One region of the Paenibacillus sp. FSL K6-4396 genome, then DNA from elsewhere that is predicted to be linked to it. Evidence: riboswitches for the same ligand, from Rfam matches in the RefSeq annotation. Region 1 holds a riboswitch; the other holds the start of a gene.
What was found. Region 1 has a riboswitch for glycine ahead of gcvT (glycine cleavage system aminomethyltransferase GcvT). Riboswitches for the same ligand answer to the same signal wherever they lie in the genome.
Positions count from the first base shown of each region.

Region 2: it holds a riboswitch for glycine, as region 1 does, so the genes downstream of both, sdaAB (L-serine ammonia-lyase, iron-sulfur-dependent subunit beta) here and gcvT (glycine cleavage system aminomethyltransferase GcvT) in region 1, are expected to answer to the same signal.

Region 1 covers NZ_JBBOCR010000001.1:5,530,835-5,540,149, reverse strand. Annotated here, with positions in the region: gene gcvPB (aminomethyl-transferring glycine dehydrogenase subunit GcvPB) at 1-1,273, opposite strand, end outside; gene gcvPA (aminomethyl-transferring glycine dehydrogenase subunit GcvPA) at 1,408-2,763, opposite strand; gene gcvT (glycine cleavage system aminomethyltransferase GcvT) at 2,760-3,896, opposite strand; glycine riboswitch at 4,113-4,213, opposite strand; glycine riboswitch at 4,217-4,339, opposite strand; gene gcvH (glycine cleavage system protein GcvH) at 4,684-5,076, shown strand; gene MHB85_RS24205 (PTS mannitol transporter subunit IICB) at 5,496-6,950, shown strand; gene MHB85_RS24200 (BglG family transcription antiterminator) at 6,989-9,091, shown strand; gene MHB85_RS24195 (PTS sugar transporter subunit IIA) at 9,088-9,315, shown strand, end outside.
Region 2 covers NZ_JBBOCR010000001.1:506,084-515,398, reverse strand. Annotated here, with positions in the region: gene MHB85_RS02460 (ABC transporter ATP-binding protein) at 1-768, opposite strand, end outside; gene MHB85_RS02455 (HAMP domain-containing sensor histidine kinase) at 849-2,390, opposite strand; gene MHB85_RS02450 (response regulator transcription factor) at 2,417-3,100, opposite strand; gene MHB85_RS02445 (alpha-glycosidase) at 3,329-5,089, shown strand; gene sdaAA (L-serine ammonia-lyase, iron-sulfur-dependent, subunit alpha) at 5,260-6,237, opposite strand; gene sdaAB (L-serine ammonia-lyase, iron-sulfur-dependent subunit beta) at 6,227-6,916, opposite strand; glycine riboswitch at 7,029-7,164, opposite strand; glycine riboswitch at 7,169-7,291, opposite strand; gene MHB85_RS02430 (phosphotransferase enzyme family protein) at 7,640-8,632, opposite strand; gene pstB (phosphate ABC transporter ATP-binding protein PstB) at 8,857-9,315, opposite strand, start outside.

The DNA of each region.
Region 1 (9,315 bases):
CGGTTTCCGTCGGCTCGATCATGATGCATTCCTCAACGTTGAGCGGGAAGTACACCGTAGGTGGATGATATCCAAAATCAAGCAATCGTTTGGCAACGTCAAGTGTGCGCACACCATATTGCTTCAAACCCCGACCAGACATGACAAATTCATGTTTGCATACACCCGGATACGGAATCTCGTAGTATGGTGCGAGGCGGGCCATCATATAGTTGGCATTCAGTACCGCACATTCAGACACACGGCGCAAGCCTTCCGGTCCATAGGTGCGAATGTAGGCATAGGCACGTACCAATATACCGAAGTTACCGTAGTAGGCTTTCACCCGGCCAATGGATTGATCGCCTTCACGATCGAATGCATACATACCGTCATCATTTTTGATCACCATCGGTTTAGGCAGGAACGGGATCAGGCGGCTCTTCACACCGACTGGTCCGGCGCCAGGTCCACCACCACCATGAGGTGTACTCATCGTTTTGTGCAAGTTCAGATGCACCACGTCAAAGCCCATATCACCCGGACGGGTAATGCCCATAATGGCATTGGAGTTCGCGCCATCGTAGTAAAGCAAACCACCAGCCTGGTGTACGATGGATGCAATCTCCTGAATGTCTTTCTCGAACAAACCAAGTGTATTAGGGTTTGTGAGCATCAATGCTGCCGTATCCGAACCGACGGCTGCACGGAGCGCGTCCAGATCGACCAGTCCATCTGCGCGGGATGGAATCGTCACAGTTTCAAATCCTGCAACGGTAGCACTTGCTGGGTTGGTACCATGCGAAGAATCGGGCACGATGACTTTGGTACGTTGTTCGCCACGACCTTCGTGGTAGGCACGAATCATCATAAGTCCAGTCCATTCTCCATGAGCACCAGCGGCTGGTTGCAAGGTTACAGCGTCCATACCTGTCAACCCCGCAAGGTCGTTTTGCAACGTATACAACAGTTCAAGTGCACCTTGAATGCTGGATTCATGCTGGTACGGATGGATTTTGGCGAATCCATTGTAACGGGCCACGTCCTCATTAATCTTTGGATTGTATTTCATCGTACAGGAGCCCAGTGGATAGAATCCGTTATCTACGCCGAAGTTGCGGCGGGACAACGCAGTATAGTGCCTGATAACATCTACCTCGAACACTTCCGGTAGTGCCGCTGCTTCCGAACGGAGCATTTCCCGGGGAATCAACGTATCGGCAGCCTGACGAGGAACGTCACATTCTGGCAAGGAATAAGCGACACGTCCAGGGCTACTGAGTTCAAAAATCAATGATTGTTCCGGAGCAGGAGATAGGGTCTGTGCACTGAATGTTGTATCCGTCTCAGGTTTAGACGAAGTGGAGAAAGAGGTGCCTGTTTCCGATTGTCCTTGTGCCGGTGTTGTCGTTGTCGTCGTTTCCTGAGTCACAGCGATCCCTCCAATGCTCGTGCGAATTCGTCAATCTCTTCCTTACTGCGTCGTTCGGTAACAGCAATCAGCATATGTCCGGCAAGCTCCGGATAATCACGTCCGAGTTCGTAACCACCAATGAAGCCTGCATCCAGCAGTTTCAGTTGAAGAGCATCCAGATCGGTTCCTTCAGGAAGTTTAATAACAAACTCATTAAATGTGGGTGCATTAAAAGTAAGGCTAACTCCAGGAATCGCAGTTAATGTATTCAGGGTGTAATGACTCTTTTGCAGATTCAGATCCGCGACATCGATCATGCCTTGTTTCCCCATGATGGACATATACACAGATGCGCTGAGTGCAAGCAAAGCCTGGTTGGAACAGATGTTGGATGTCGCCTTTTCGCGGCGGATATGCTGTTCACGTGCTTGCAGTGTGAGTACAAATCCACGTTTTCCGTTGCGATCCTTGGTCTGGCCTACAATTCGGCCAGGAATTCGGCGCATATGAGGCTGGGATACGGCGAAATATCCGCATGTCGGGCCGCCGAGTGAAGCGGCGATGCCAAGGGGCTGCGCATCACCTACAACGATGTCGGCACCCAGCTTGCCTGGGGCTTCCAGCAGACCCAGCGATAGCGGGTTGGCACTTACAACGAGTAGGCCCTTGTGCGCATGCACGAGGTCGGCAGCCTGCTTCACATTTTCCACGGCACCAAAGAAGTTCGGACTCTGGATCATGACAGCAGCGGTATCGTCCGATATGGCGGCTTGCAAGGCATCCCAGTCCGTGACGCCATCCTTATAACCAATCTCGACAATCTCCAGACGGAGTCCGTGCGCATACGCCTGCAATACCTGACGGGCTTCCGGATGAACGGTACGGGAGACGATGAGCTGTTTGCGACGAGTTGCCGCTGCGGCCAGATTACCTGCTTCAGCAAAGGCGGTTGCGCCGTCATACATACTGGCATTGGCTACAGCCATACCGGTTAATTCACAGATGTAGGATTGAAATTCGAAAATGGCCTGTAGTTCACCTTGGCTGATCTCAGGCTGATAAGGTGTGTAGGCAGTGTAGAACTCGGAACGGGAAATGACATGATTGATGACGGAAGGAACATGATGATCGTATATACCTGCGCCGAGAAAGCTGGCGTGTGTTTCGAAATTGGCGTTGGCGCCGGCTTGTTTGGACATATGACGTGTTAGCGCATATTCATCAAGTTTGGAGGATACGGGCAGCTCGCCCTGATAACGAATCTCTTTTGGAATGTCCTGAAACAGTTCCTCCAGCGTATCCACACCGATGGTTGCGAGCATGGCGCTCTGATCTTGTTCAGTCATGGGAATGTACCGGTGCTTGCTCATGCTTGATCAGCTCCTTGAGTAGGTGTCTTAGACGTACGTGTCCGTTTATGAAAAGGGGTCTTCACAACCTCGGCTTTTAGTTTCTTGCCGCGGATCTCAATCTCAAGCGGGGTTCCCAGCGCAGCGTATTTGCTGTCGATGAGGGCAAGCCCCAGATTACGCTTCAATGTAGGTGATTGCGTGCCTGTTGTCACTTCACCGATCTGTACGCCTTCGGCGTAAATCGGATAGTGGGGGCGAGGAATACCGCGCTCCAGTACTTCGATGCCGACCAGTTTACGGGCGGGCCCGTCATTTTTTTGCTGTAACAAGGCTTCGTGTCCGATAAAAGGTCCGGCATTCAGTTTCACAAACATACCAACGCCAGCTTCTAGCGGAGAGATCGTTGCAGATAATTCCTGCCCATACAGAGGCAGCTTGGCTTCAAAACGCAGCGTATCCCTTGCACCAAGTCCAGCTGGAACCAGCCCATGCTCTTCTCCAGCCTGCATTAATCCATTCCAGATTACAGTAGCCTGGTCCACAGGTACATATAGCTCAAAGCCATCTTCACCGGTATAACCGGTACGGGACAACAGTAATTTTACTCCGCATACTTCAGCATCCTGCACAAAACGAAACGGTTCAATCGTGGATACATCCGTATCTGTAACTTTTCCGATAATGTCTACAGCCAGTGGACCTTGCAAGGCGAGCAGCGCCGTCTGCTCCGAATCGTTGGTCATGCTTACGCCAGGGATCAAGTGCTCTTGCAGCCACGCCCAATCCTTGTTGATATTGGAGGCGTTAACGACGAGCATATAATGCTGATCTTTCAGCTTATACACGAGCAGATCGTCCACCACACCGCCATCTGGATAACACATCAGGGTGTACTGGGCTTGACCGGGAACCAGCGTGGTCACATCATTGGTCGTCATTTGTTGCAAAAAAACTTCGGCCTGCTCACCCTGTACTGTAAATTCGCCCATATGGGATACATCGAACAGTCCAGCGCGCTCGCGTACCGCTTCATGTTCTTTTTGGATTCCGCTAAATTGCACCGGAAGCTCCCAGCCTCCAAAATCAATGCACCGTACACCTTCGTATTGCTGATATAGGGGGAAGAGTGGTGTTTTAAGCAAATCGGACATCAAATCACCTCGTCATGGACCGTCAACCGGCCGGAAATATAATCGTGGATCAATGAAGCAGGGTATTTTTAAATTTTTCAGCTAGATATTTTCATAACATAAGTATGGTAAGCAGCTAGGGCAGCGCCGTTCGACATCCTGTTTTTCGTTTTTTGGGAAAAAGGAAAAGGACAGGCCAAAGAATCGGCATGCCAAGTAGCACGCTGTATTCTAAGGCTCTGTCCCTTGTACCTGAGAGTTACCCCGCTGCGTTGTGCAGCAGGTTTCCCCTTGGGTGATCATAACGCCCGCACAGGGCGAATAGATTCTCTCCAGAGTTGCGTCCCGTAAAAGTCCTTTTGCCTGAGAGATTCACCCCCGCTTATCGGTGGTTTACTCCTTCGGCGTTACCTCATGTACATCCCGAATCGGGTGTCACGGGTAATCTCTCCCTTTACATTCATCCGCGAGTATAACATAGTCCAATAAACACATTTACTCCTCTCATTAAAACGTGAATCCACTACCGATGTCAAGAACGATATCATTGATAATGAATAAAAACCGAATATTTAATATATTTTAAGTATTATTGTTCGTGTATTTAAAAAGATTGCGCTTACTATTCTAATATTCACCAGTATATGAAGAAAGAGTGTAATCCGGTTACAGGATTTAGAGGTGTTCAGCAAATAAATTGTGAGGTATCTTGACATTTGATTCATAAATATCATACGCTATGTTCTGGGAAAAGGGTTAAGGTCAAAGAACGCATGCACTCATTTAATGAAAAGCGAGGCGGATATCGATGAGCGAATTGAAAAGTGATTTCCTGTACAGTGAAGAGCACGAATGGGTGCAAACCGTAGGGGAGGATACTGTACGTATTGGCATTACCGAGTTCGCGCAGCATCAGCTGGGTGACATTGTGTTTGTGGAATTGCCTGACCTTGAAACCAATGTAAAAGCAGAGGACAGTATTGGAACAATAGAATCGGTCAAAACAGTTTCGGACTTGTTCTCTCCCGTCACAGGTTCTATTATTGCAGTCAATGATTCGTTGCAGGACTCACCTGAACTTGTGAACAGCTCTCCTTACGAGGAAGGCTGGATGATTGAGATTCGTGTTGAGGGAGATCTGACAGCAGCATTGTCTACATTGATGAATGCAGACGCGTATCGTAAACATACGGAAGAATAGTAGCAACGAACTTGTACTTATTAACATATATTTTATAACCAAATGAAATGAGCTTCATATTGTTTCGACCTGTGTGAGCCGGATGCTTGCACAGGTTTTTTGTGCTTTCCAGGAATAGTTTTGAATGTGGATTGAAGCAGATTGTGGATGTAAATCACCTGATTGGACCAAGCTATAGGTTAGAAAATGATTCTGGAAATGATAAAAGTCATAGGCAAGAAAAGCCTTGCGTACCAATGGATTCAGCCATTATGCATCGATTAAAACGATTACATAACCTAATGTTGTCATCATTGTTCATGACGAAAGTACGCTTTCATTTCATTGAACAGGAGAGCATTCTCGCTTAGGATTACAGCAGGGGAGAAATGATACCCCTTTCATAAATCATAATCACTTGATCCAAGGAGGATAATACAATGAGTAATTTGGACCAATCGTCCAATTCCAAAGGTGGGCTACGGGTTGGTGTTCAGCGTTTTGGCCGATTCCTGAGTGGTATGGTCATGCCGAATATGGGAGCGTTCATCGCCTGGGGATTAATTACGGCTCTGTTCATTCCAACAGGCTGGTTCCCTAACGAGACACTGGCACAGCTAGTTGATCCGATGATCAAATATTTGCTGCCACTGTTAATCGGTTACACCGGGGGTACGATGGTGCATGGTCAGCGTGGTGGTGTCGTGGGTGCCATTATGACCATCGGGGTCATCGTGGGTAGTGATATCCCGATGTTCCTCGGTGCCATGATTGCCGGACCACTGGCAGCATGGATTATCAAAAAGTTCGATAAATCCATTGAAGGTAAAATTAGAGCCGGATTTGAAATGCTGGTTAACAACTTTTCAGCCGGTATTATTGGCGGGATCTTGGGGATTTTTGCGCTACTGGGCATCGGGCCTGCTGTAGAAGCAATTAGCAAAGTATTGTCTGCGGGGGTACAAGGCTTAATGAATCTGGGCTTGTTACCACTGGTCAACCTAATCATTGAACCAGGTAAAGTATTGTTCCTGAACAATGCGATCAACCACGGAATTCTGACACCGATTGCAACAGATCAAGCGAGAGAATTAGGGCAATCCGTATTATACATGCTTGAATCGAACCCGGGTCCGGGACTTGGTATCTTGCTTGCTTACTGTTTCTTCGGACGCGGAATGGCCAAATCTTCTGCACCAGGTGCCGTTATCATTCATTTCTTCGGGGGAATTCATGAGATCTACTTCCCTTACATTCTGATGAGACCCATTTTGATTCTTGCCGCAATCGCGGGTGGCGTCGCAGGTACATTAACATTCATGCTCACCGGAGCGGGACTTGTTTCGGCACCATCACCGGGTAGTATTATCGCGTATTTCCTCTTAACACCAAAAGGTGGATACCTGCCGATGCTCGCAGGGGTGCTTGTAGCAGCCGTCGTATCTTTCCTGGTTGCAGCGGTGTTGCTGAAAACGGGTAAACAAAAGGACGAAGATTTGGAGTCCGCATCCAGTCGGATGAAAGACATGAAGAGTCAAGGAACCGTGCCAAACGCTGGCATTACGGCTAATCGACGTGAAGCAGACAGAGCCGCAGATATGGCTTCTTCTCCAGTGAAAACAGATGTGAAGAAGATTGTTTTCTCCTGTGATGCAGGTATGGGCTCGAGTGCCATGGGCGCTTCCATTCTTCGCAAGAAGATGAAGGCAGAGGGGATTGACGTTACGGTGACCAATACGGCCATCAGTGATATCCCGCCAGATGCAGATGTGGTCATCACACAACAAATATTAACCGATCGTGCCCGCTCCGTTGCGCCGAACGCAGAACATATATCCATCGACAACTTCCTAAAAAGCCCGGAATACGATGCGCTCGTTGAACGTCTAAAGTAATTGTACGCATTTGTTTTCCCTGAGCCGGAGGCTGAGATATGAGTATTACCAAAAGACAACGTGAAATCGTGGAGTTTCTGCTGGAGCATCCACATGAAGTAACAGCCGGCGAAATCGCCGTTGAAGTAAAGGTCAGTACCCGAACGGTTCACCGGGAGCTGCAAATGATTGAACAATGGCTTGAACCTTTGGGCATGAGGCTGGAAAAAAAATCGGGAACCGGTATCCGAATTGATGCCAGTTCCGATGATCTGGCTGTATTGCGCCAGCAACTAGAGGGTAAAGAATATGTAGAGTTTACGCCGGAAGAGCGTAAGCTCTTCATGCTTTGCATCCTGCTTGATGAAGCGGAGCCTGTAAAGTTACTCGCTCTGGCTTCGGATCTGAAAGTGACCGTATCCACCGTAACCACGGATTTGGACGATCTGGAGTCACGAATTCGTCAGGCGGGACTAAAACTGGTTCGCAGACGTGGATATGGCGTCAAGATTAACGGGAGTGAGACGATTCATCGCACAGCCATAGCTGCACTTGCTCTGGAATTTCTGGATGAATCCGACCTGTTCGGAAGACAACCTGAACAAGGTGGCTCCATCGTAAACCAAAAATTGCTGGATATGATTGGACACGGTGATGTGCTTACGATAGAAAATGCGTTATGGCAACCAGATATTGAATGGCTGGAGAACATCCCGGAACGTCAATACATGAAGCTGCTGATTCAATTATCCGTAGCGGTTGTCCGTATTCGTAAAGGTTTTGGTATTGGTGGTATGTCTCTACGAGAGAACACGGGAGATGCAGTTGCAGCGCAAGATGAGATGAAGGTTCCGCCTTATATGGCTTCACGCTTGTGTAGTGTGTTATCCACTCAACTGGGGCTGACATTCTCCCAAGAGGAGCAAGCTTATTTTCACAGACTATTAGTTGAGACAGAGCAGCGGATTCACTCTTCGCGGCTGTTGCCAATAGACGACTTAATTTTACTGGACAGGGTGCATTCACTGATTGATCAGATGCAGGGGAGAACGCATTACGCCTTTCATGAGGATCGTTTGCTTCGTGAAGGTCTGCTTGCTCATATGCAACCTGTCATGGAGCGTATTGAAGGGCACCAGATGATTCGTAATCCGCTACTGCAGCAGATCCGGAAGGATTATGATTCACTTTTTGAAGATGTCAAAAAATCTGTGGGGCAAGCTTGGCCAGGCACAGACGTTCCGGATGAGGAAATTGGTTTCCTGGTCATGCACTTTGGGGCTTCCATCGAGAGGTTGCGTACATTGAAACGGGAGATCAGGGCGATCATCGTGTGTACAAGCGGAATTGGATCATCACGCATGCTATCCAGCCGATTGTCCAAGGAGATTCCCGAGATTCGAATCATGGATAGCGTGTCCTGGTATGAAGCTGCCCGGATACCTACAGATCAATATGATCTGGTGTTATCGACGGTCGATCTGCCGATGGATGAGCATCAGTATTACAAAGTGAGTCCACTGCTTACGGCAGAAGAGAGCGAACGTCTGCGTCATTTTATCCGAACAACAACATTACAACGACAGCATAATAAGCCCCGTGAAGCAGAGGTTCAGACAACAAGTCGTTACTCGGACCCTGATGGAATGGAAGCTATTTTAGTTGAAATCGTCCGAATTATTGGCAAGTTTCAGGTGTACCCGCTGGATAATCAGGATATCGGGTTCTATAAAACGGTGTATGCGATGTGCAACGTACTCCATGGATCTGGTGTGTTGAAGGAACCAGAGGAGATTGCAAAACGGCTGGAGGCACGTGAAGCAGTGGGGAGTCAGAAGATTCCCGGCACAAGACTTGCACTGTTTCATACACGAAGTGAGGGGATATACAGGCCGTCTATCAGTCTGTTTCAGCTCACGGAGCCACTCCTTCGTACGCCGGATGATCCGGCAGGAGTTACCCATGTTCTTTTGATGCTCGGTCCCAGAGAATTATCCAAGGAAAGCCTGGAGGTTCTCAGTGAGATCAGCGCACTGTTATTACAGGAAAAAATGATTACATTGCTGGAAAAGGGAATCAGGGATGAACTCATTCATTACCTGTCTCAGGAACTTGTTGGATTTTATCGCAGTAAAACCGAAATTGGAGGTCAACCATTATGAGTATGTTAACAACAGATAAAGTCATCATGAATGCGACGGCTCAGGACAAATACGAAGCGATTCGTATGGCAGGGCAGATTCTGAAGGATGCGGGACATATTACCGCTGATTACATTGAGAAGATGATTGAACGAGAAGAGATTGTCTCGACCTATGTAGGGAACGGACTTGCGATCCCGCACGGTACGAAGGAATCCAAAGCTTTCATTTTATCCACAGGTATC
Region 2 (9,315 bases), 5.0 Mb from region 1:
TAATGCAGAACCTTGTTGCTGACCAAATTGTCCCTGTTCTCTCGCCAGCTTCATAGCCTCTTCCGGCTCGGAAACCGTTAACCGGATAGAGCTACCCGTCTGACTATGCAGACTTGCGATGGTATCCTGAAGCACCATCTTGCCTTCACGGATAATACCAACACGACTTGCCATCTGTTCGACTTCACTCAGCAAGTGGCTGGAAACCAGAACGGTAATGCCATGTTCCAGAGGCATACGTTTGATCAGTTCCCGAATCTCCTGAATACCAGCCGGATCGAGCCCATTCGTTGGTTCGTCCAGAATCAGCAACTCCGGTTCACCCAACAAAGCGCTGGCAATACCCAGACGTTGCTTCATCCCAAGGGAGTACCCCTTCACCGAACGTTTGGCATCCTTGGTCAGATCTACAATGGACAGCACTTCAGCAATTCTTGATTTGGGTACATTGATGATGCGACGCAAAGTTTCCAGATTCTCTACTGCGTTCAGATGTCCGTAATAGGACGGGTATTCGACCAAGGAACCCACACGGCGCAAGATATCCATGCGATCCTTGCGGATATCCTTGTCGAAGAGACGGATCACGCCTTTGGTTGGTTTAATCAAGCCGAGAAGCATGCGAATCGTTGTTGTTTTGCCGGCACCGTTGGGACCGAGGAAGCCATAGATATCTCCCTTTTTAATATGCAGATCAAGTTCACGGACCGCTGCACGGTCCCGGTATGTTTTCCATAGATTAGCCGTTTGAATAATATTTTCACTCACTGTATGATCACCTCGGAACTATCGTAACCTTCCAAGGTTAAAGCCAAAGTAGTCTCTAGTTTAAGTTTAGTTTAAAAAAGCTATTTCAGCGGTTTGTTGTTTCCCTGTTTCCCCTTACCACTGTAGATATATGTCTGGACACCCGTCTCGGAACTGTCTACCCGCTTGCGCAGACCCATCTCACGAATCAACAGGTCTACAATGGATAAGCCTAAACCTGTGCCTTTTGTGTCGGAATTCGGTTGCATTCCCGGACCCCGATCCTGAATAATGATGGCCGTCTCACCCTGAATCTCCTGGGTTGATATGCCAATATATTTCCCGCTGGCAGCATGACGAATTACGTTCTGGAACAGATTATCGAGAATACGGCGCATGCCTTGTTCATCCATATGCCAGATTAATGGTTCCTCTGGCAGGTCAATATCAATCTCAAATTGCTCTTTCTCCCAGACCGGGTACCAGGCGGCCGCCGTTTCCCTGACGATCCGCAGTATATCTTTCTCTACCAGCTTCAGTGTATATTTCCCACTCGTGAGCAAATTGTAGGATAACATGTTGTCAATGAGCCCGCCGAGGTCCTCCATCTTTGCTTCCATGCGATGTAATGAACGGTCACCTTGCTCGCTCAGCTCTTCCTTGTGCAAAGCATGCATATGTCCACGAATCACCGTTAGCGGGGTACGCAGATCGTGAGAAAGCCCCGCAATGAGACGCTTGCGCAATTGTTCCTCCTCGCGTTCACGGTGACGGCTATCGGACAGTTGATGCACCATCTGATTGAAGGATTCCTCCAGTTGACCGATCTCGTCTGACCGGCGGATATCTACCGGAAGCGGGAGGCCTTCCTTGCCTGTGGTCATCATGGCCGTCTGCAAACGAATAAGTCGTTTGCGAATGCGTGCGAAGAAGAGAATCGACATAATGATGAAGATCAGAAAGATGAGGGTCATTACGATACCAAGATACAAGAGTTCCATCGGCCAGTTACTCTGATTCATTTGCAGAAGTGATCGCGGCACTTCAATGACCATGAAGCCCTGCCCCTTGTCCTTTTCACCTCCGCCGATGTATGTAACTACGGTTAGCGGATCGCGAAAGGATGCTTCTTTCATGAATTGCACCGTGTTGCTCACATTCCATATGGCCGGAATTCGAGTCTCTGCCGTTTGCCCGGTGTCCAGTGACCATCTCAATGTCGTGTCTGTCCTGCCATCCGGGGATGTGGATTTCTGAATGTTTACATCCTCACCACCGATAATGAAGAGGGTCTCACCGCTCGCATTCACACGATACATGGAAGACTTGGGATACGATGCATGTAATTGCTCCAAACGGGCCTTAACCTCCTCATCTGAAGCACCATTCAGGTTCTCTGCTTCACGCGACCAGAGGTTACTAATCCGAGTAACGTCACCATAGGGTGCCGCTTGATTCGTGTTCGTGTTATTCACTACGACAACATATAGGATGGATATAATCGGAAGAACGACGGGCACGAATAATACTGCCGCTAGAATCAGGATGATATATCTGGACATCAAGGACCGCCCGAAGCGTAGCTTGCGCCGCCCAGACTGCTTTTGACCCGCGCTTCGTTCTCCCTTCCGTTCTGACTTCATCGTCTTCCGTTCTCGGAACCGCCGGATCATGGCTTCTTCACGCGATATCCCACACCGCGGACTGTCTGAATAATTACCGGATTGGCCGGATCAAGTTCCAGCTTCTCACGTAGATGTCGAATATGTACCATCAAAGTCTTGTCTCCATCCAGATAGGGCTCGTTCCAGACGGCTTCATAGATCTGCTCTTTGGTTCGAATCATGCCCATATGTCGTAGCAGGTAGGCGAAGATGTGGAACTGTTTTCCCGATAAAACAATCTCATCCCCCGTCTCCTCATTGACGATGCGGTTATCCTTCTCATAGATGGAGAGATGATCCAGCTTCAGAGCTGTATCCGATGAGACCGCAGTTCCCGCCTTACGCAGTTGGACCTCAATCCGGGCAGCCAGTTCATCGGGGTGAAATGGTTTTGTTACATAGTCATCGGCAAAATCGAGACCATGCAACTTGTCGTCAATGGACGTTCTGGCCGAGAGCATGACAATGGGCACCGCGGGATGTTCTTTTTTCAGTCGCTGGCCCACCGTAAATCCATCCAGCCCGGGCAGCATGACATCCAGAATAATGAGTGAGCAACCGACAGCAGCCTCCGCTGCACCTTCACCACTGCCGAGCCATACCACCTCATAACCGCGCTCCTCCAGATCGGCTCTGACCCAAGTCGCAATTTCCGTATCATCTTCAATATATAACAGTTTGGTTTTCATTCGAATAGTCGTTTCCTTTCTGCCCCCATTGGGTTAATGATATATCTGAGCATCATCATAATAAAAGCTGTCTATAACAGATGGATTCATATCTTGTTGAAACCATATTGAATTCCTTTACGTTACCACACATTCTAATTATAGCTTATCCATTAACGTGGGGAATGTTATATCAATCAAATCTACCAAGTACATATTATACCTACACCTGACGGGAGGAAATTCATTATGCTGCTGGAAGCCATCTATCATCAACCGAAACGAAACTGGGCCTATGCCTATGACCAAGATACAATCCATCTGCGCCTGCGCGCCAAAAAGAATGATCTGACTGAGGTACATGCCCTGACCGGAGACAAATATACGTGGGATGCAACCAAAGCGCTGGTCCCCTTAACAAAGTTCACTTCTGACTCGATGTTCGATTACTTCGAGGGCGAGGTGAAACCTCCCTACCACCGACTGAAGTACTCTTTTTTGCTGAAAAACGGAGACGAACAGATCTGGATGACCGAGACGGACTTCCAGGAAGAAGAACCGGACGATCCGGGTCGTATGTTCCAGTTCCCTTATATTCATGCCGGAGCTGTATTCACACCCCCTGCATGGGTTAAGGATGCGGTGTTCTATCAGATTTTCCCTGAACGATTCGCGAACGGCAACCCGGATATTAGTCCGGAAAAGGTGGAACCGTGGGGCGGCGAGCCGACACCCTTCAATTTCTTCGGTGGTGACCTTCAGGGCGTGATCGACCATCTGGATTACATCAGTGATCTGGGCATTAATGCGATCTACTTCACCCCCATCTTTGAAGCTACCACCAATCACAAATACGATACTGAAGACTACCTGCGGGTAGATCGGCACTTTGGTGACGCAGATACCGTGAAACGACTGGTCGAGCTGTGCCATGCACGTGGAATTCGCGTATTGCTGGATGCTGTGTTCAACCATTCCGGGAAGACGTATGCGCCGTTTGTGGATGTACAGAAGAACGGAGAACAATCCAAATACAAGGACTGGTTCCATGTACACGAATACCCGCTGGACGTGAAGGACGGCATTCCTACGTATGAGACCTTCGGATTCGAAGCGCACATGCCAAAGCTGAATACAGAGAATGCCGAGGTTAAGGACTATCTGCTGAAGGTTGCCGAGTATTGGATCAAGGAAGTGGGCGCGGACGGATGGCGGCTGGATGTTGCAGACGAAGTGGATGATGCCTTCTGGCGTGATTTCCGCCGTGTGGTCAAAGCCGCTAATCCGGATGCCTACATTCTGGGCGAAGTATGGAACGAGTCTTCCTCCTGGCTGCAAGGCGACCAGTTCGATGCGTCCATGAACTATCCGTTTACCGATGCCGTAAATGCCTTCTTTGTGAAAAATACAATGCACGCCGAACAGTTCGCGAACTCCATCGGTCGACAATTATCCCGTTATCCGCTTCAGGCCAGCGAAGTGGCGTTTAACTTGCTGGACAGTCACGATACCCCGCGACTGCTCACGCTGTGTGAAGGAGACCAGCGCAAGATGAAGCTGGCTGCATTATTCCAGTTCAGTTACATGGGCGCGCCGTGCATCTATTACGGAGACGAGATTGGCATGGACGGCGAACATGATCCGGGCTGCCGTAAATGCATGGAATGGGATGAAGCGAAGCAGGACCGAGAACTGTTCGACTTTTATCAGAAACTGATCTCCCTGCGTCATGCTCATCCTGCCCTGCGTGCAGAAGGCACCGTTCGTTTCCTGCAGGCTCGTACCGATGGCAGCCAACTGGTATTTGAGCGGCAAAATGAGGAGGAACGCATTCTGGTTCTGTTCAATCGATCCGAAGAGACGGCTATTGTCGAACTGGAGGCCGGTGACGGGGAATGGACCGAGCTATTCGGTGGAAACCATCGTACCGCCAAGGAAGATGGCGTGCTCGCCATTGAACTGCCCGCATATGGATATGCCGTACTGAGTACGGCTGTGAGCCCGGACTAGAGTTATAATACACATACTTCTGAGCCATATCTAAGTAGCCTATCTTCGCTTCATCTGGCAGCATAAACAAGCGTCCTGCAGAACCCGGATTCAGGTTCGCGGACGCTTGTTTTGTATTCGCCGTTATACATCATAATGTCCCTGGTTATATCTCAGTGGTCCCGTTCAGCTTAAGCCTGAGGGTCCGTGTGCACTTGAGCATTATCCGTACCACTTGTAATTGTGTCAGAATCCGCTGGCTTCGACTCCTGCTCAGGCTCTGCACGCTTTGCCTTCGGTTTAGCCAGCTTTTGCATCATTTTACGGCCCGTTGGTGTCTGGGCCAGTCCGCCTTGGGCCGTCTCCCGGTGGCGGCTCGGCATCGCACTGCCTACTTCCAGCATAACGTCGATGACTTCATCTGACGGAATAGCACTACGCACTCCGGCCAGTGCCATGTCAGCCGCAGCCAGCGCCGTAACTGCACCCAGTCCGTTACGGACGATGCACGGGATCTCAACGAGGCCTGCAACTGGATCGCAGATAAGGCCCAGTGTATTTTTTAATGCTAGGCCAACCGCATGAACGACCTGTTCCGGTGTACCTCCACGCAGTTCAACCATGGCACCCGCAGCCATGCCAATCGCGGAACCCACTTCCGCCTGACAGCCACCCTCGGCACCAGAGATAAATGAATTGTTCGCAATAACATAACCAATCGCTCCCGCACAGAACAATCCGTTCACCAAATGTTCGTCCGTCCAGCCAAATCGCTCCTGTGAGCTAATAAAAACACCAGGGATAATGCCGCAGGAACCGGCTGTTGGTGTTGCCACAATCCGCCCCATCGAGGCATTCACTTCAGATACACACAGGGCATACGCCATGGCAAGTGCGGAAGCATCTCCTGAGCAAGTCTCACCCTTGCGAATGTACTCGGCCATTCTTTTACCGTCTCCACCCGTTAATCCACTGCGTGATGTTGTATCTTCCGTTAACCCTTTACGTACCGCTTCCTTCATCACCTGATAATATTCAGACATCTGTTTCACAACATCCGCTTCCGGTGTATTGGTCTCCTGAACTTGCTCCTCGATCATCAGCTGAGCAATCGTTTTGGATTCCGCTGTACAGATCGTATTCAGTTCGTGTAAATGTTTAAATCGCATCCGAATCAACTCCTCTCTTCAAATCGATGACACGAATATCCAGTACATGATCCAGCTCCTTCAGGCGCTTGAGCATATCAGGATTAGGCACACCATCCATTTCCATCGCGGTCAGCGCTTCGCCATCACGGGCTTTGCGGTCCACCTGCATATACCCGATGTTAACCCCGGATGAACTGATCGTGGACGTTACCGAGGCAAGCACTCCTGCTTTGTCCGCATGTCGCAGAACGAGTGTCGGAAACTCACCACTAATCTGAACACGAAAATCATTCATCGAATGCACCGATACGCTTCCACCACCAATAGATGCACCAATCAAGGAGCAGGCACGTTCTTCATGCCACAACTCAATTTTGACCGTATTCGGATGAGGAGCAGGCAGGCCACTTGTATAAAACTCAACCTCCATGCCCGCTTCCTCTGCGTATTGCTCTGCATCCGGAATACGCGGATCGTCTGTGACATAATCCAGCAAACCGCCGATCAGTGCCAGATCTGTTCCGTGCCCCTGATACGTGTCAGCAAATGAACCGTATAGTGTCAACCGGGCACGATCTGGCGTACATCCTAGCCACTGTCGAGCAATTCTCCCTAACCTTGCCGCTCCAGCTGTATGTGAACTTGAAGGCCCCGTCATCGACGGACCAATAATTGAGAAAACATCTTTAAATCGCACCTTATAACCCTCCAATTGTATTCGTCATTTTCATCCAGATCCCATGCCATAATGTTCCTTTATTACTGAATGATGACATCAAAAAAGGACAGAAGAAGGCCACAGGCCCTCTCTCTGTCCTCGATACCTGAGAGTTTCACGATCAGCAGTGTCTCACGACAAGGTGCATGCCCTGCAATTGCAGACAAGGTCACCAGGCTGACTGATCATATACCCCTTGGGTGGCGCAGTTCGCGCACTCTCCAGAGTTGCGTCCAACGATGGTACATTTACCTGAGAGATTAACCGCTGCGCCGGGTGCGCAGCAGCTTGCTCCTTCGGTGCCTGAAGACTAGCCATTGCTCGGCTAACTCAGGTCTCTCCCGCTCGTTATCATCCGCTGTATGGAACCATTCTGAGCGTATGTCAGAACAGTAATGGAAATCGTTCATTTCTTCTTCATTAAGATTAATCGACCGGAAGATCAGTGTCAACAAACTTAACGATTTCTTTGGATGTATTTCCCTCATTTTCGATTGAACCGATGAAAACCAGAATATTTTGTCAGCTTTCATTACATTAATTCGATAAAGAGAACTTTTAAACAGCTTATTTCATTTTCCTTCAATTCATAAAGCGCTTACTACTATTTATGATATTGTCCACGAAACTGTTCGGGTATTCAGGCAACCATAATATTTGAACCACACTGTTCGTGGCCTATCCTGATCTGCACACCCTAATTCACAGTTCGTAGAAGATACTCTCGTTCTGTACATAAGGTCTGCAATACTTGCTGCATAACTTCGGCATGCGATCTTTCATCCACTCGTGCCTAGACTCGTTCCCCATCTGAAAAGCATAATAACCAAGTGTAAAGATCAACATGAACCCTTCCATTAATCGGATATCACGATCCGTCAGTGGTGCGATCTGTTTGGTATAACCTGATAAGAATATGTCACGTTCCTCCCGATTGAACATAAGCGCTGCCCCTCCGGCATCGAAAAGATAATAACCATAACCGTGTAGACAAAAATCAATCATGGACATCCCCTGATCCGTGATCAGCAGATTGTTGCGAGTAATATCCCCATGAATGATTCCCCATGTCTCCGCGTGCTGCGGGTATGTTTCTAGCTGCTCATTAATGTTCTCAAACGTCTCACGAAGCAGATCGAAGTCTTCCGTTGTAAAAATCCCCAGTCGGACACCTTCCTCTTGCTGCCCTAGCATGACCAAGTTCTCATGAATGTTGCCATATGCCGGCCGCACCTTTGTTCGATCTGTCTGATTCTGCTCACGCCCATATTGATGAAGCATCTGCAGTTGTGCCCCAAGATCATAGATCTGCTCTGTTGTCAGACGTTCTCCCTGCTGGATGTCCCTGCCCTCAATCCACTCCAGTACTGTACAGCAGATCTCTTTCCCTGCCTCACTTGTCCATACCGTGACCCATTCACCGGATGCGTTGCGTACTGGATGTTGCACGCGCAATGCTGTCGTTGCATTTAACTCATGAAGCAGATTCATCTCTGCCTCCAGCGCAGGAGGTGTATGCTGAATGCCTGTCATACTTGCATATGCGGCTTGATGGATACGGAGCAGATACTTCTGCCCGCTTGCTTCATCAACGACATGATACGTCAGATTCTCGTTGTGACGAATATAGGAAACGACAGGTTTCTCAATAGTGTAGTTCTGTATAATCTGAGCTGCCATATGGTCGTAAGACATCTGATCCGTAGTGATTATCAACATCTCCTTCAAAGTAATGTAAACGCTCTCTTATTACTAAATATCGTAGCATAATGTTTATGTCACATACAGAAAATTCTAATAAAATTATAAATTAAAAAAGCACAACCCCCGAACAACCGTCCAGGCATTGTGCTTTCTTTTGTCTCTATTTATTTCTCAATTTCTCTGTCTATTGCTCTATGTGACACTCCATGATCCAATTAACCAAAACGACCCATAATGTATTCTTGCGTCAGACGATTGTCCGGGTTCGTGAAAATATGCTCTGTATCCCCATGCTCAATCATGCTTCCCAGATAGAAATAAGCTGTGTAATCCGAGATGCGTGCCGCCTGCTGCATGTTATGGGTAACAATAACAATCCGCAGCTCCTTCTTGAGTTCGGTAATCAACTCTTCAACTTTACCCGTAGATACCGGGTCAAGTGCAGATGCCGGCTCATCGAGCAGCAGAATCTGTGGTTCAACAGACAAAGCGCGAGCGATACATAGGCGCTGCTGTTGTCCGCCAGAGAGAGACAGAGCTGACTCATGCAGTCTGTCTTTCACTTCGTCCCAGAGCGCAGCACGGCGCAAGCTTTTTTCCACAATTTCATCCAGTGCCTTCTTACTCTTCGTACCGCGGTAGCGGGGGCCAAACGCGATATTGTTGTAGATGGA